3 regions of the Streptomyces sp. NA04227 genome follow, and region 1 is predicted to be linked to each of the others. Evidence: riboswitches for the same ligand, from Rfam matches in the RefSeq annotation. Region 1 holds a riboswitch; each other region holds the start of a gene.
The links. Region 1 has a riboswitch for cobalamin ahead of metE (5-methyltetrahydropteroyltriglutamate--homocysteine S-methyltransferase). Riboswitches for the same ligand answer to the same signal wherever they lie in the genome.
Positions count from the first base shown of each region.

Region 1 (2,254 bases):
CGGCGCTCTTCTGGCGGGCGAAGGCCAGCCAGCGCAGGATCTGCGGATCGATGTCGCGTTCGACGGCCGCGTCGAGCGGGACGTGCAGCAGCGAGCAGGAGGCGGCGACATCCACATGGTCGGCCAGACCGAGCAAAGTGCCCAGTGTGGCAAGGGACTTGGACAGGTCGTTGATCCAGATGTTGCGGCCGTTCACGACACCGGCGACCAGCCGCTTGCCGGGCAGCCCGCCCACCGCGGCGAGGTCGTCGAGGTTGGCGGCGGCGGCCTCGGTGAAGTCCAGGGCGAGACCGTCGACCGGTGCCTTCGCCAGCACCGGCAGGGCCGCGCCCAGGCGGTCGAAGTAGGAGGCGACGAGCAGCTGGGGACGGTCGGTGAGGGTGCCCAGTTCACGGTAGGCGCGCCCGGCGGCGTTCAGTTCGGCCGGGCTCCGGTCCTGCGCCAGGGCGGGCTCGTCCAGTTGCACCCACCGCGCACCGGCCGCGCGCAGGTCGGCCAGGACCTCGGCGTACACGGGCAGCAGGCGGTCCAGGAGCGTGAGCGGGTCGAAGTCCTCGGCCACGCCGGGTGCGGGCTTGGCGAGCAGCAGATAGGTGACCGGGCCGACCAGGACCGGGCGGGCGGTGTGGCCCAGTTCCAGGGCCTCGGTCAGCTCCGCCACCTGCTTGCGGGAGTCGGTGCGAAAGCGGGTGTCCGGGCCCAGCTCCGGGACCAGATAGTGGTAGTTGGTGTCGAACCACTTGGTCATCTCCAGCGGTGCGACCCGCTGGGTGCCTCGCGCCATGGCGAAGTACCCGTCCAGTGCGTCCGCGTCGAGGGCCTCACGGTGCCGCTCGGGGATCGCGCCCACCATGACGGTGGTGTCCAGGACATGGTCGTAGTACGAGAAGTCGCCGGTCGGTACCTCGTCGATACCGGCCTCGGTCAGTTGCCGCCAGTTGGTGCGGCGCAGCTCGGCCGCGGTCGCCCGGAGGGCGTCGGCGCCGACGCGGCCCTTCCAGTAGCCCTCGATGGCCTTCTTCAGGTCCCGGTTGCCACCCTGGCGGGGGTAGCCGTACACGGTGGCGCGTGCCGCCGCGGCTGCGGACTTGGCTGTCACGGAGATCTCCTTCGCGAGACGAATCCCTGAGATCCCGGAGAACGGGACGAGAGCGCGAAGGGAGCAACAGACCGGACGGCCGGGACCCGCGCGGCGATAGCACGGTCGCTGTGTCCGATGTGTGCGCCGACCCGCCCTCGAGGTCACCGGGATGTCCGCGCACGGAAGGTTCCGCACGCGGGCAGTTGGCAGGTCTTCGGACTCACGGGCACGTCTCGCGGACACGAGACACCTACTGGCCGTCGCTTCCCAGGCCCTCCATGGACCCAGTGCGTATGACGGCGGTCGTTCCTGTTCACCGCTGCGGGGCAGTCCCGGATTCCCACCGGGTTCCCTCTTGCGACGCATCCCGTCTGGCGGACGGGGCGAACCTACTGCACCGGTCAGCCTAGAGGGGGTCCGGGCGCGGCGCAGGGGCGGGGCACCCAGCAGGGGCCGGTGACCTGCTCCGTAGCAGGTCACCGGCCCCGTGCGGAGGCGGGCAGCGGCTCAGCGCACCGGCTGGAAGCCCCGCAGGCGCAGGCTGTTGCCGACGACGAAGACGGAGGAGAAGGCCATCGCGGCCCCGGCGAGCATGGGGTTGAGGAGTCCGGCGGCGGCGAGCGGAAGCGCCGCGACGTTGTAGGCGAAGGCCCAGAAGAGGTTGCTCTGGATGGTGCCGAGGGTGCGCCGGGCGAGCCGGATGGCGTCGGCGGCGGCGCGCAGGTCGCCCCGTACCAGGGTGAGGTCGCCCGCCTCGATGGCCGCGTCGGTGCCGGTGCCCATGGCCAGGCCGAGGTCGGCCTGGGCGAGCGCGGCGGCGTCGTTGACCCCGTCGCCGACCATGGCGACGCTGCGGCCTTCGGCCTGGAGCCGCTTGACCACGTCGACCTTGTCCTGCGGCAGCACCTCGGCGATGACCTCCTCGATGCCGACCTCGGCGGCGACCGACTCGGCGACCGCCCGGTTGTCGCCGGTGAGCAGGATCGGGGTCAGCCCGAGGGCACGCAGGCGCCGGATGGCCTCGGGGCTCGACTCCTTGACGGCGTCGGCGACTTCGAGCACGGCACGGGCCTCGCCGTCCCAGGCGACCGCGATCGCGGAACGGCCCGCCTTTTCGGCACGCCGCTTCAACTCATTTAGTTCGGCGGGCAGTTCCATCGCCCACTCCACCAA
Region 1 is NZ_CP054918.1:2,176,288-2,178,541, reverse strand. Features, by position in the region: gene metE (5-methyltetrahydropteroyltriglutamate--homocysteine S-methyltransferase) at 1-1,099, opposite strand, end outside; cobalamin riboswitch at 1,269-1,489, opposite strand; gene HUT18_RS09020 (cation-translocating P-type ATPase) at 1,589-2,254, opposite strand, start outside.

Region 2 (2,254 bases), 1.0 Mb from region 1:
GGTCTGACCCTCCCGGCCGCAGGTCTCGTCGCCGCCGGTGCACAGCTGCTGACCGAGCAGGGCGACTGGGGCACCGTGCTGACCGGCGTCCTCCTGGTCGCGGGCTCCGCCGCCATCTGGCTGCTGTCCCGCCGCCGCCCGGTCGACCACCACAACGTCAACGACGTCGACGGCGCCGAGGAGCCCGCCGGAGTCGTGACCACCGCGGTCGCCGCCGTCGCGCCGCCGCCCACCGGTACCGCCGGTACCGCCAACTCCACGAGCCCGGCGCAGGCCGAGCCCGCCCGCGCCTGAGGAGCCCCGTATGGACATCGACTGGGCCGCTCTCGGTTCCGTCTTCGGAGTCAGCCTGGTGGTGACCGTCGCCCTGGTCGGCGTGTTCACCCTCGGCATCGTCTCGCTGGCCCGGCGCGAAGCCGCCGTGGCGCAGAGCGAGTCCGCCGCGCTCGCCACCACCGGAGCCTGTGTCTGCTTCGCGCTCTGCGTGGGGGCCGTCGGCTACGGAATCCAGCTCATCGTCGCCTGACCCGCCCGCCGGTACGCCCGCGTGGGCGGACCGTCGAACGACCGGTACGCCGGTGCGCCGCGGAACCTCGAACGGGTCCCGCGGCGCACCGGCGTATCCGTGTGCAATGCCCCCACTTCAACGCGCCCCGCAGGGCGACGCGCACGCCCCTCGGCACGGCGCGCGGAGGCGGACTGTGGGGATCGGCACACTCTCCCCGCCCAGGTCAGCGGCCAGTTGACGGGTGTGGCGGCGCGTGGTGGACTGCCGGAGCCGAAATGTACGGCGGAAGAGAGGAAGCCGGTGCGAATCCGGCGCGGTCCCGCCACTGTCACCGGGGAGCGGTCCCCACACCGGAAGTCACGCCCCCCCGCAGGGGGTTGGAAGGCCGGGGACACCGCGGATCCGGGAGCCAGGAGACTCTCCCCGTCGTCCCGTCGAACCAGGGCGCGGACCCTGAGTGAGGACATGTGACGATGCCGGGCTGCCCGCCTGTCGAACCCTGCCATGCCGAGGACCGAGCGCCCGCGCACACGCGCCGCTCGGTGCCCCGCGCTCCCGGCAGCACCCCCACGCACCGTTCCGCGGGCGGATCGGCGGTCTGAACTCATGGGTGCCGAGCGAGACTTCGCTTGCGGCGCCGCCGCCGGACTCCTCGGCGACCTGATGTTCGGCGATCCTCGCCGAGGCCATCCGGTCGCCGTGTTCGGGCGTGCGGCGACCGCCGTGGAACGCGGGTTGTGGCGCGATCACCGGGGCTGGGGCGCGCTCTACACCGCCCTGTGCGTCTCGGGCGCCGTGGGCGCCGGAGCGCTCGCCGCGCGCGCGGTGCGCAACTTCCCCGTGGGCGCCGTGGCGTTGACGGCCACCGCCACCTGGGCCGTGGTCGGCGGCACCTCGCTGGCCCGTGAGGCGCAGGCGATCGGCGACGCCCTGGAGTCGGGCGACGTGAGCGCCGCCCGCGCCCGGCTGCCCCATCTGTGCGGGCGCGATCCACAGGCACTCGACGAGGCGGGCCTGGCCCGCGCCGTCGTGGAATCGGTGGCCGAGAACACCTCGGACGCGGTGGTGGGCGCCCTGGTCTGGGGCGCCCTGGCCGGGGTCCCCGGACTGCTCGGCTTCCGCGCGGTGAACACGCTGGACGCGATGGTCGGTCACAAGTCCCCCCGGCACCTGCGGTTCGGCTGGGCCTCCGCCCGCCTCGACGACCTCGCCGGAGCGCCCGGTGCGCGGCTCACCGCCGTACTCGCCGTGTGCGCCGGAGACGATCCGCGCGCGGCACTGCGGGCCTGGCGCGAGGACGCCCAGCGGCATCCGAGCCCCAACGCGGGCCCCGTGGAAGCCTCGTTCGCGGGCGCGCTCGGCGTCCGTCTCGGCGGCACGCTGTCCTACGCGGGCCGGGTCGAGCACCGGCCGGTACTCAACGGCGAGGGCCGGGACGTACGACCGGCCGACATCGCGCGGGCGGTACGGCTCTCGCGCCGTGTGACGGCGCTGGCGTTCGGAGTGTGCGCGGTGGCCGGACTGCTGCGCCGCCGGAAGGGTGTGCGATGACGACGGCCGGACGCGGCGGACTGCTGGTCGCGGGGACGACCTCGGACGCCGGCAAGAGTGTGGTGACGGCGGGCATCTGCCGCTGGCTGGTGCGCCGCGGGGTGAAGGTGGCGCCGTTCAAGGGCCAGAACATGTCGCTCAACTCCTTTGTGACCAGGGAGGGTGCGGAGATCGGCCGGGCGCAGGCGATGCAGG
Region 2 is NZ_CP054918.1:1,159,655-1,161,908, forward strand. Features, by position in the region: gene HUT18_RS04745 (inorganic phosphate transporter) at 1-294, shown strand, start outside; gene HUT18_RS04750 (hypothetical protein) at 305-526, shown strand; cobalamin riboswitch at 775-931, shown strand; gene HUT18_RS04755 (cobalamin biosynthesis protein) at 1,115-2,059, shown strand; gene HUT18_RS04760 (cobyric acid synthase) at 2,056-2,254, shown strand, end outside.
Region 2: another riboswitch for cobalamin. It lies ahead of HUT18_RS04755 (cobalamin biosynthesis protein); the one in region 1 lies ahead of metE (5-methyltetrahydropteroyltriglutamate--homocysteine S-methyltransferase).

Region 3 (2,254 bases), 320 kb from region 1:
AGCCGAGGGCGAGGGCGGCGAGGATCGCGGCGGCCAGCGCGGCGGTGAGCAGGGTGAGGACGAGGGTGTAGCGGAGGGGGCCGGGGGTGGGGCCCGCGGGTCTCCGGCGGGTGGACTTGCCGGGCGGTGGTGGACCGGGCTTGCCACCCGCCGGTGAAGTGGCTTTGCCGGGCGCCGAGTTCGCCGTGTGGTGCTCCCGGCCGGACGCTTGGTCCCATGTACCGCCCGCAAGACCCGTCACCGCATCCCCCGTACCGCGCCCCCCGTCGGACGCCACGCTCATCGCCCGTTCGCCGGGTGGAGCTGTGCGGCGAGGCGGGCGATGGCGTCGGGGGCGCGGACGCCGAGGACGGTGTCCGACAGGGGCATGACGGCGAAGCGCTTGTTCTTGATCGCCGGGACGTCCTTGAGGGCGGGGTCGTTCAGGAGGCGCTTCTTCTTCTGTTCGACGCTCACCGAGCCGTAGTCGTAGATGACGATCGTCTCGGGGCGCCGTTCCACGACCTGTTCCCAGGAGGCGTCGCCGAAGGACTTGTCGAGGTCGGCGAAGACGTTGCGGCCCCCGGCGCGGGTGATGATCTCGTTGCCGATGCCCTTGCCGCCCGCGGTGAAGGCGGTCTTGTCGCCGCTGTCGTAGACGAAGACGGAGACGGGGCGGGTGTCCTTGGTGTGTTTCGCGGCGGCGGCGACGGTGGCGCGGGCCCGCTCGGTCCAGCGCTTGGCCCGGTCCGGGACGCCGAAGGTGCGGGCGACCTCGTCGACTTCGCGGTACAGGTCGTCCAGTCCGGCCGCGCCGTTGGTGCAGTTCTCGGTGTTGAGGCGGGTGTCGATGCCGGACTTCTGCAGGTCGTCGCGGGCCCGGCCGTCCTTGGCGGCGAAGGCGCTGGCGTAGCCGCCGTAGACGAAGTCGGGGTCGGCGGCGAGGAGTTGCTCCTTGCCGGGGTACTCCTTGGCGAGTACCGGGACCTTCTTGTACGCGGCGCGGTAGGCGGGCGCGATCTTGTCGTCGAGGTAGGCGGTGCCCGCCATCGACTTCTCCAGGCCGAGGGCCAGCATGATCTCGGTGACGTGCTGGTTCATGGTGACGGCCCGCTCGGGGGGCGCCTCGAAGGTGGTGCGTACGCCGCAGTTGGTGACGGTGTACGGGAAGCCGGGCTGCCGGGCCCGGTCGTCGCCGTCCCCGGAGCCGGAGTCGGAGCAGCCGCCGAGTGCGGCGGGGAGCAGAAGGGCAGCGGTGAGCGCGAGGGCGCGCGGGCGCCGGGCCATGGGGGCCTCCTCCAGGGGATCCGCGTCCCCTGCGTAAGTGGAAGAAGGCGGCAGGTCAGTTCCTGGCTTCCCCGCGGGGCGGGGTCACAGTGGCGGGACCGTGCCGGACTCGCACCGGCTTCCTGGGCCTGCCGCCCTGGGTCGCTGCTCAGTATGCCCGCCACCCCTCGGCGTGCCCCCGGCGCTCCCCTCTTCAGTACGCGGTGACGACCTTCACCTCTTCCTCGGTGATCTCGCCCTCGACGATCCGGAAGGAGCGGAACTGGAAGTCGCCGAGGCCGTCGGTGTCGGCGGTGGAGACCAGGACGTAGTGGGCGCCGGGCTCGTTCGCGTACGAGATGTCGGTACGGGAGGGGTAGGCCTCGGTCGAGGTGTGCGAGTGGTAGATGATCACGGGCTCTTCGTCCCGGTCGTCCATCTCGCGGTAGAGCTTGAGCAGGTCGCCGGAGTCGAACTCGTAGAAGGTGGGCGAGCGGGCGGCGTTGAGCATGGGTACGAAGCGCTCGGGGCGGCCGGTGCCCTCCGGTCCGGCGACGACGCCGCAGGCCTCGTCGGGGTGGTCCTTGCGGGCGTGTTCCACGATCTGGTCGTACAGGGCCTGGGTGAGGGTCAGCATGCCGCCCAGAATATGCGGGTGGGCCACCCCGTATCGATGGTCGATACGGGGTGGCCCACATGCTGGAACGGGTGAGGCGGAACCTCAGTCGCGGGAGCCGGCCTCGGCCTTCTGGGCGGTCCGCTGGAAGGCGGTGCCCTGCGGGTTGCGGGAGCGCAGGACCAGGTACGACAGGAGCATGATCGCGCCCCAGATCGGCGCGCAGTACAGCGAGATGCGCGAGTCCTTGTCGATGCCCATCATCACGATGACCATCGCGATGAAGGCCAGCGCGAACCAGCTGGTCCACGGGGCGCCCGGCGCCCGGAACTCGGAGGCGGGCAGTTCGCCGCGGTCGGCCTTGGCGCGGTAGCGGAGCTGGCAGATCAGGAT
Region 3 is NZ_CP054918.1:2,493,661-2,495,914, forward strand. Features, by position in the region: gene HUT18_RS10500 (iron ABC transporter permease) at 1-52, opposite strand, end outside; gene HUT18_RS10505 (ABC transporter substrate-binding protein) at 280-1,266, opposite strand; cobalamin riboswitch at 1,302-1,421, opposite strand; gene HUT18_RS10510 (Mov34/MPN/PAD-1 family protein) at 1,460-1,882, opposite strand; gene HUT18_RS10515 (amino acid permease) at 1,967-2,254, opposite strand, start outside.
Region 3: another riboswitch for cobalamin. It lies ahead of HUT18_RS10505 (ABC transporter substrate-binding protein); the one in region 1 lies ahead of metE (5-methyltetrahydropteroyltriglutamate--homocysteine S-methyltransferase).